DNA from 2 places in the Mediterraneibacter flintii genome. Region 2 is predicted to be linked to the other one. Evidence: riboswitches for the same ligand, from Rfam matches in the RefSeq annotation. Region 2 holds a riboswitch; the other holds the start of a gene.
The links. Region 2 has a riboswitch for cobalamin ahead of ACZ5C4_RS07265 (sirohydrochlorin cobaltochelatase). Riboswitches for the same ligand answer to the same signal wherever they lie in the genome.
Positions count from the first base shown of each region.

Region 1: another riboswitch for cobalamin. It lies ahead of ACZ5C4_RS16265 (ABC transporter substrate-binding protein); the one in region 2 lies ahead of ACZ5C4_RS07265 (sirohydrochlorin cobaltochelatase).

Region 1 covers NZ_AP031405.1:3,397,656-3,402,053, reverse strand. The annotation lists gene ACZ5C4_RS16270 (glycogen/starch/alpha-glucan phosphorylase) at 1-2,005, opposite strand, end outside; cobalamin riboswitch at 2,225-2,405, shown strand; gene ACZ5C4_RS16265 (ABC transporter substrate-binding protein) at 2,527-3,567, shown strand; gene ACZ5C4_RS16260 (FecCD family ABC transporter permease) at 3,604-4,398, shown strand, end outside.
Region 2 covers NZ_AP031405.1:1,534,449-1,538,846, reverse strand. The annotation lists gene cobM (precorrin-4 C(11)-methyltransferase) at 1-94, opposite strand, end outside; gene cobI (precorrin-2 C(20)-methyltransferase) at 132-878, opposite strand; gene cbiD (cobalt-precorrin-5B (C(1))-methyltransferase CbiD) at 875-2,011, opposite strand; gene ACZ5C4_RS07265 (sirohydrochlorin cobaltochelatase) at 2,014-2,787, opposite strand; cobalamin riboswitch at 3,002-3,193, opposite strand; gene ACZ5C4_RS07260 (methylated-DNA--[protein]-cysteine S-methyltransferase) at 3,285-3,818, opposite strand; gene cobK (precorrin-6A reductase) at 3,829-4,398, opposite strand, start outside.

The sequences.
Region 1 (4,398 bases), 1.9 Mb from region 2:
TGGTTATGAAATCGACAGCAGATTTGATTTCCTTATCGTTTTCATAGTAGTCTTTCGAAACATAGTCTGCCTTAGCATAGTGACGGATAACTGCGTCGCTGGAAGCGCCAAATATGAAAATATTGTCATCTCCTACCCGTTCATGGATTTCTACATTCGCGCCGTCTTCTGTACCGAGAGTGACAGCCCCGTTCAACATGAATTTCATATTTCCGGTACCGCTTGCCTCTTTGGAAGCAAGGGAAATCTGTTCGGAAATATCGCAGGCAGGAATCAGCTTTTCTGCATTTGTCACATTGTAGTTTTCTACCATAACAACTTTCAGGTATGGGCTGACTTCCGGATCATGATTGATAAGCTCCTGCAAACATAGGACTAGATGGATAATATCTTTGGCAATGACATATGCAGGAGCAGCTTTGGCACCGAAAATAGCGGTAATAGGAGTGGAGGGCTTCTTTCCGGATTTTATCTGAAGATATGTATCTATAATATAAAGTGCGTGCATTTGCTGGCGTTTATATTCATGTAAGCGTTTTATCTGCATATCAAAAATAGAATCTGGGTTGAGGGTGACACCCTGTGTGCGCTCCAGATAATCACACAGCGCTCTTTTATTTTTCTGTTTCATTTCTAACAGACTGTGCAATACACTTTTGTCTGATCTGAAATGCAGAAGGTTTTCTAATCTGTCAGCATCCTGACGATAGCCCTGCCCTATGGTACGATCCAGTATCTGTGTAAGCAAAGGATTGGAGTGGATAAGCCATCTGCGGAAGGTAATCCCATTTGTTTTATTATTGAATTTCTCTGGATATATCTGGTAAAAGCTGTGCAGTTCATTTTTCTTTAATATCTCTGTATGAAGGGCTGCGACACCGTTGACACTGAATCCATAATGAATATCTATATGCGCCATATGGACGGTGTCTGTTTTGTCAATAATTGCCACACTTTCATCGGTAAATTTTCTTCTGACTTTGTCATCTAAGATTTCGATAATCGGAACTAGTTGGGGAACTACCTTTTTTAGGTAGGAAAGAGGCCATTTTTCCAATGCTTCTGCGAGAATCGTGTGGTTCGTGTAAGCACATGTATGGGACACGACAGAGATTGCAGTGTCCATATCAATGCCTCTTTTTGTCAGGAGACGGATCAGTTCAGGAATGATCATAGTAGGGTGTGTATCGTTAATCTGTATGACTGCATAGTCTGCAAGATCGTACAGAGTACAACCTTTGGATATACACTCGTCTAAAATGAACTGTGCGGCACAGCTCACCATAAAATATTGCTGGTAAATCCGAAGAAGCCGTCCTTTTTCGTCACTGTCGTCCGGGTAGAGGAAAAGTGTAAGGTTTCGTTCCACATCCTCTTTGTCAAAGTCAATTCCGTCTTTTACAATCGTTTCATCTACGGTATCTACATCAAAAAGATGCAGTTTATTTGTACGATTTTCATATCCGGTGACAGCAATATCATACATTCTGGAATGTAAAGTAAAATTGCCGAACTCTACCGGGTAGCTGGCAGCGGTTTTGTGCAGCCAGCTTTCTTTTTCGATCCAGGGGTTGGGAAGCTCTTTTTGCAGTGTGTTCTCAAAGGTTTGCCTGAAAAGTCCCAGGTGATAATTTAATCCGATTCCATCTCCGTTAAGCCCAAGTGTAGCGGCGGAGTCCAGAAAACATGCGGCGAGACGTCCAAGACCGCCGTTCCCGAGGGACGGTTCCGGCTCCATTTCTTCGATTTTGCTTAAGCTTTTTCCTTCCTGTGCGAGAACTTCTTTTGTTTCTTCATAAATTCCAAGATTGATTAGATTATTAGAGAGCAGCTTACCGATAAGAAACTCGGCGGAAATATAATACAACTTTTTCTTGCTGTCTTGCTGCTCCTTCTGCGCGGACAATTCTTTTACGACTGTAAGAAGTGCGCGGTATGTCTCTTCATCAGAGGCTTGTGAAATAGATTTTCCAAGATGTTTCGTCAGCAGTTCTTTTATATTCATCATAAAACTCCTTTCATAAATGACGTACTTGTAGTTTTATATGATTTATGCAAAAGGTTTTGCAATATGCTTTTTTATTTTAACATAATAGCAGCGTCAGTGTACAGAGGGCAACATGCCTTAAACTGTTACATTCCGGTTTTGAAGAGAGAGAAGAAAAGCTGCGGCATGGTTGATACGGGGGTGATTTTATTGTATAATAAACTGATTTGTAATGCTTAGATTACAAATAGCTTTAGTGTCATTGACTTAATAAGGAACAGTGTGCAATTCACTGACAGCTTACACCTGAGGTAAGGCGGACGAGATTCTATGGATGCCATTGCAGAGAAGATTCTGTGAGAAGGCGGAATTGAGGAGGATGCCAAGTCCTAAGACTTGCTAAAGTTATCTTGCAAATTCCCGGTAAGGGGAAGGAGGAAGGGGTAGAGGAAAATGAAAACTTAATAACAGACCTGTAATGAAGAGAAGCAGTATTGTGTTATAAAATTTGCGAAAGACGAAATAGAGAGGAAAGAAGTATGAAAAGAAAAGTAATCAGCGCGATGTTAGCGTTCAGTCTGCTTTCTGCCCTTATTACAGGCTGTGGCGGAAACGGTCAGACAGAAGAAAAAAAAGAGACAAATACAGAAACCAAACAGGAGGACAGTGCGTATGAACCAGTGACGATTACACTGAATCTGGAACGCTCTGGTCTGGGAGAGAATGTGGAATATACGTTTACTGAAATGCCGGATCATGTTATAGCATCCGGAGATCAGATGGCAGATTTTTTCTTTGATCTGGGACTAGAGGAGCAGATGGCAGGGTATACAAAAGGTTCCTGCTGGAGCCTGGATGCGGAGTATCCGGCAAGAGAAGAGGTTCCCCAGCTTGTAGAAGCGGGAAAAGGAATTACTACACTGTCCAAGGAAGAAATGATTGCAACAGGGTGTGATTTCCTCATGGGATGGGATTCTGTTTTCTCAGATAAGAATTTCAGTCCAGATTTCTGTGAGGAAAACGGAATTTCCATGTATTTCCCATACGTATGCTCTGACAGTGCGAGTTTCGAGGATTTATATAAGGACTATGAGACACTTGGAAAGATTTTCAAAGTAGAGGATGTGGCGGAAGAAAAAATACAGGCAATGAAGGATACAATCCAGAAGGTACAAGATACACTTGGAAGCGAAGCGTATGAGAATCCGATTACAGTATTTGCATATGATTCAGGAGAAGACGCGCCGTTTACAGCATGTCAGGGAATGCCGGGAGACATTCTGAAGCTTGCCGGCGGAATTTCTATCTTTGACGATATTGAGGCAGGATGGGCGACACCTTCCTGGGAAGAGGTTGTAGAACGAGATCCGGATGTGATCCTGATTTTGGATTATGAAGGTGGAGACGAGGTAGAAGAGAAAGCAGAATTCCTTCGCACAAATGACGCAACGAAAAATTTAAGTGCAGTGAAGGAAGGCAGAATTATTTCCGCCTGCTGTTCGGATATGCAGGGCTCTGCCGGTTCTGCGCGACTGGTAGAAGAGATTGCAAAGCAACTGTACCCGGATGTATTTGAGTAATAGAAAAGAACAGGTTTCTTTGCGAGGAGAAAACAAATGAAGAATCATAAAATCATCCGAGGCAGGGGGCAGTATCTGGCGCTTATGGCGTCAGTCTGCGCCCTTTTACTGCTTGCAGCGGGCTTTTCTGTATCAATAGGCGCCGTAGAGACGAAGCCTATTGATATTTTAAAAATTATCATAAACAAAATATCCGGAGGAGAATGGTTTGTCCGTACCTGGGAAGAAAACATGGAAACGATTATTTGGAATATCCGCTTTCCCAGAGTAATTATGTCCTGCATTGTAGGAGCAGGGCTTTCTGTCTGTGGAGTTCTTATGCAGGCATTGACGAAAAATGCCCTTGCAGATCCGTATGTACTTGGAATTTCCTCCGGCGCATCGGCTGGGGCAGTTGCGGCCATTGTCCTTGGCTGGTTCGGATTTATGGGAGGATATTCTACGATTACCGGAGCAGTACTGGGAGCAGCGGTCTCTATCATTTTGTCTTTAAATATCGCGTCTTATCGGAGGAGAATTACATCCAGCCGGCTGGTACTGGCAGGGATCGCCACTGCCGCTTTGTTTACGGCTGTCACAAATCTGATTATTTATGGCGGCAACAGCGGTTCGGATAAGACAAAGACGGCGCAATACTGGATGGTAGGCTCTCTAAGCGGGGCAGACTGGGACAAAGTAAAATATGTGTCGATTGTGTTTGCGCTGATTATTCTATTGATTATGCTGTTTGTAAATGAACTGGATGTACTGCTTTTGGGAGATGATGTGGCGGAAAGTCTGGGAGTAAATACAGGCAGAATCAAGCTGGTTATCATATTGGCAGCGACAGCT
Region 2 (4,398 bases):
CATATATCACAATATCTGCTTCTTTTAAAAACGCCTGTCCCCGCACCGTAATCAGATCCACTGCCCCGGGGCCGGCGCCGACAAATACAACCATTTTCTTCCTCCTGTCTTTCTCTTAAACGTGTCTGTTTTTATCCCTTTTTCTCCTTGATGATCAGCAGAGAGTAGTAACCTGCCTCATCGGGAATCTCCTCTATATCTGTGTAGATTCTCTCCCCTTTCATGCCGCAGTTTTCTACCATTTCCATCTCCATGCCACATCTTTTTACTGCTTGTTTTACTTCCGGCATTTTCCTCCCTGCCTTCATCAAAACTTTCGTTCCAGGAAGGCAAAGTGCCTCCTCCACGCCGTATGACGCCGGAATGATATGTATCTGTTCCTTATTTTCCGCCAGCCCTTTATTCAGCCTTGCGGCAGCTGCACAAAAAGATGGTACCCCGGGAACTAATTCTGTCGGATAGCCTTTTTTCTTTACTCGTTTCTGTATGTACAGACAGGTGGAGTAGACACTCGGATCTCCCAGCGTAATAAACGCGGCTGTCTTTTCCCGATCGAGTATATGCAAAAGTATCGCTGTGTCCTTGTCATGTATCTGTTTTAACCTTTCTTTATCCTTTATCATCGGCATAGGAAGGTACAATTTTTCTTTTTCTCTAAGACCAGGAAGCTTTTCCTTTACAATCTGGTATGCCATACATTGTACAAGATATTTTTGCATAGTTACATCCGTTTTATCTGTATAAACCGGTTCTTCCAAGCTCTTATCTGACACAGGGATAACAAGCACGTCTGCCTGTTCTATCACGCTTATTGCCTTCCATGTCAAAAGCTCTGGATCTCCCGGCCCGACGCCGACACAAAAAAATGTTCCACTCATGTTCCTTCTCCTTTTATCTGTTCTAACAGAGCCTGCGCACCTTTCGTTTTCCCCAGAATCCCCTCTTCTTTAGAAAACACAATCGCCTCTGCCTGTAATCTGTTCTGGCATCTTTGCCCTAAGTGAAAGGCTATCCTCTCCATTATAGATTCCATCACACTTTTCAGTATTCCAGCCTCCTTTAAATATCCGAGTGCTTCTGCCGTTACCGCACATCCCATTATCCGCTGCACACACCCCCTGTCCGCACCTTTTACAGCCGCATGGGATGCAAAGACCTCCATTCGGCAGTCCGCCTGGCGGGAATGGGTATTCATTACCCCCGCTGCAAGCTTTACCAATTTCCCGATATGTCCAATGAGAAGCACTGCCTCCATTTGAAGATGAAGCGCATCATCCAGGGCTTCCCCAATATAATTACTGCATTTCACTGCCAATTCCCCATCATAGCCAAGTTCTTCTCTTAGAAAATCACTGCCGTAATTTCCTGGCACCAGATAGCACATTTTGTGTCCGTTTTCTCTTAATACCTTCATTTCCAGATAGATGGTATCTGTCAGCGCCTTTTCACTCATAGGCTCCACAATCCCACTTGTCCCCAGAACAGAAATCCCCCCTTCAATCCCCAGCCTCGGGTTGAAGGTACGACTGGCAAGCGCTTTTCCTTCGGGTATGGAAATTACAATTTGTATACCTCCTGTATACTCCATCTCCCTGCACATTTCCTGCGCCGCTTTTACAATCATTTCGCGCGGAACCTTGTTGATTGCAGCTTCACCGATACTTTGTTCCAGTCCTTTTCTCGTCACTCTGCCGACCCCTTCTCCGCCCTCCAGAAAAATTCCCGCCGTCTTTACCTTTTCTACTTTGGCGAATACCAGAATTCCATCCGTCACGTCGGGATCGTCTCCGCTGTACTTCCTAACTGCGCACTTTACAAAAGCTTCTGTCCTCACAATACTTTCTACATCCAGATATAACAGAATTCCTTTTGGCGTCATCAATTTCACCTGCCGGATCTCCGTACCGGTAAGCAGCATAAAAACCGCCGCTTTTGCAGCGGCGGCAGCGCAGCTTCCTGTGGTATATCCAAACCGCAGCCCCTCTTTTGTACGTCCGATTTCTACTGTCACGTTTACAATACCTCTTCAATATGCTCTAAAAACAGATTTTGAATTCCTTCCATTTCTCCCAGTCCGCGAACAGCCGCACGAACCTCATATCCGTCTTCTGTAAGCGCGCTCATCCAGGAATCTTCTTCCCCTGCCATATCATTCTGTGCATGATCCCCTGCCACAATCATAAAGGGCATCAAAAGCACTTTTTTCTTTCCGGAGATGCGCAGCTTGTCCATGACATTTTTTAATTCTGGAAAGCTTTCTACTGTCCCCACAAGAACCTGCTGATAGCCCAGCGCGTGAAAGGTATACTCTAACGTAGGATAGGCGGCATTTGCGTGGTGATCTGTCCCATGCCCCATCAAAACAAGCATTTCCTCTTCCTTTAATTCTGTCTGCGCCATCACTGCATGGATTGCCTTTTTATAATCATCCACACTGCTTAACATAGGCTTTCCGACACTGATCTTGCGGAATTTATCCATATATTCCATCAAGTCCTCCATCATCCTGTCATTCTCAATCCCGTTGATCACATGGGTCGGCTGTACAATCACTCTTTCTATCCCTTCTGCCGCCATCCTTTTTAATGCTTCTCCTACAGTATCCACCTGCAGATTTTCCGTTCTTTTTAATTTGTTTATAATCATCTGGCTTGTAAAGGCGCGGTAAACCTTATAATCCGGATAGGCTCCGGCAATCCTTCTTTCAATCGCCCCGATCGTTTTTTCCAACGTGTCAAGATAGCTGGTTCCAAAGCTGACAACTAATATCGCTTTCTTTCCATCCATTTTTCTATATCTCCTTTTTCTTCCTCATTTTCTCTACATATAACGATTGTCATAAACTGGAAATACTGCTGCCAGAACCGGCAGACGGACAAGCCTGCGCAAAAATCAGCTTTTTGCACGCAGGACAGCCAGACCTATAGACTGCCCATTCTTAAAACAGCCAGGCAGCCACAGAAAAAAAACTGCGGCACATACCCGATTATATCCCCGTAACCATCTAATGCATTTAAAAGTGAATCTTCTGACTTAAGCCTCCGGCACGGATGCTCCGCCTTCCCATAACCTTGTTACAGTGGCACTGTGGAACACCGCTAAGCTATTACAGCAACGGGTATTGTGCAGGATTCTCACCTGTCTTCCTCCGTCCGCATAACTACGCGGACATTCTTTTAAATGTATGCCAATTATAGTTTGTAAAGGATGTTTCCCTTGCATTTAAAATCTGTTTTATTTTATCATATACAAACAGGCAAGTAAAGCCTGCGGCATTTTTGCTTTTACAGCGCCGTTCCTTTTTGGGGTACAAAGAAGGACTTCATATCTGCCTTCTCCAAGGTCAGTAATTTTATCTTTCTGTTTATCCCTCCTGCGTATCCTGTCAAACTCCCGTTTGTTCCTACCACGCGGTGGCAGGGAATTACAATGGAAATCTTATTGTGCCCTACCGCACCTCCCACAGCCTGCGCGGACATATGCGTTACCCCTCTTTGCTGTGCAATCTTCTGTGCGATTTCCCCGTAAGTAATTGTTTTTCCATAGGGAATCTGTCTTAATATCTCCCACACTGCAAGCTGAAAAGGAGTTCCTGTCATATGCACAGGCGGCATAAATTCTGGTTCCCTGCCGGAAAAGTAAATGGAAAGCCAGCGTTTTGCCTCTTCTAAAACAGGAATCTCTTTTTCCTCTCGTTCTGGTTCCAGCGAATGTGCGTAATACTTCTGATTTTCAAACCACAGCCCTGTCAATCCCTTTTCATCCGCCGCCAAAAGAATTTCTCCGCACGGCGATTTATAGTAACTGATATACTGCATATATTCCCTCCTATCTTCCAATGAAACTGTCTTTCCATGTCTCTAAATAACGCAGCACCTCTTCCAGACTTTTTCCTTTCTCCTGCGGTCTTGCAATCACTACAAGCAGCGCGCCTGTCTCCTTCGCCGCCTTAACTTTCTCTGCAAAGCCGCCTGCCTGCCCCGATTCCTTTGTCACAAAATATTTTGCCTGTATTTGATGGAGCAATGCTGTATTCAACTCCTTTGAAAATGGGCCCTGCATAGCAATCAAATGCTTCCCCTCAAATCCCAGTGCTGTCGCCTGCTCTACAGAAGCCAGCGTAGAGAGCACACGCGCATAGCACCGCTTTTCATACCCGGGAATTTTCGTATATTCTTTTAATTCTTTTCCGCCTGTCGCAATCAGTATATTCCCATCGGTATGTTTCAAAAACTCTACCGCTGTCCGCACATCACAAAATACCTTTTTCTTTCCGTCTGTACCGCTTGTCTGTTCTCTTTGGCGCAGGCACCGCAGATATTCACATCGTGTCTCTTCACATGCCTTCCGTATATTTTCTGTGACGGCACAGGCAAACGGATGTGTGGCGTCGATCAC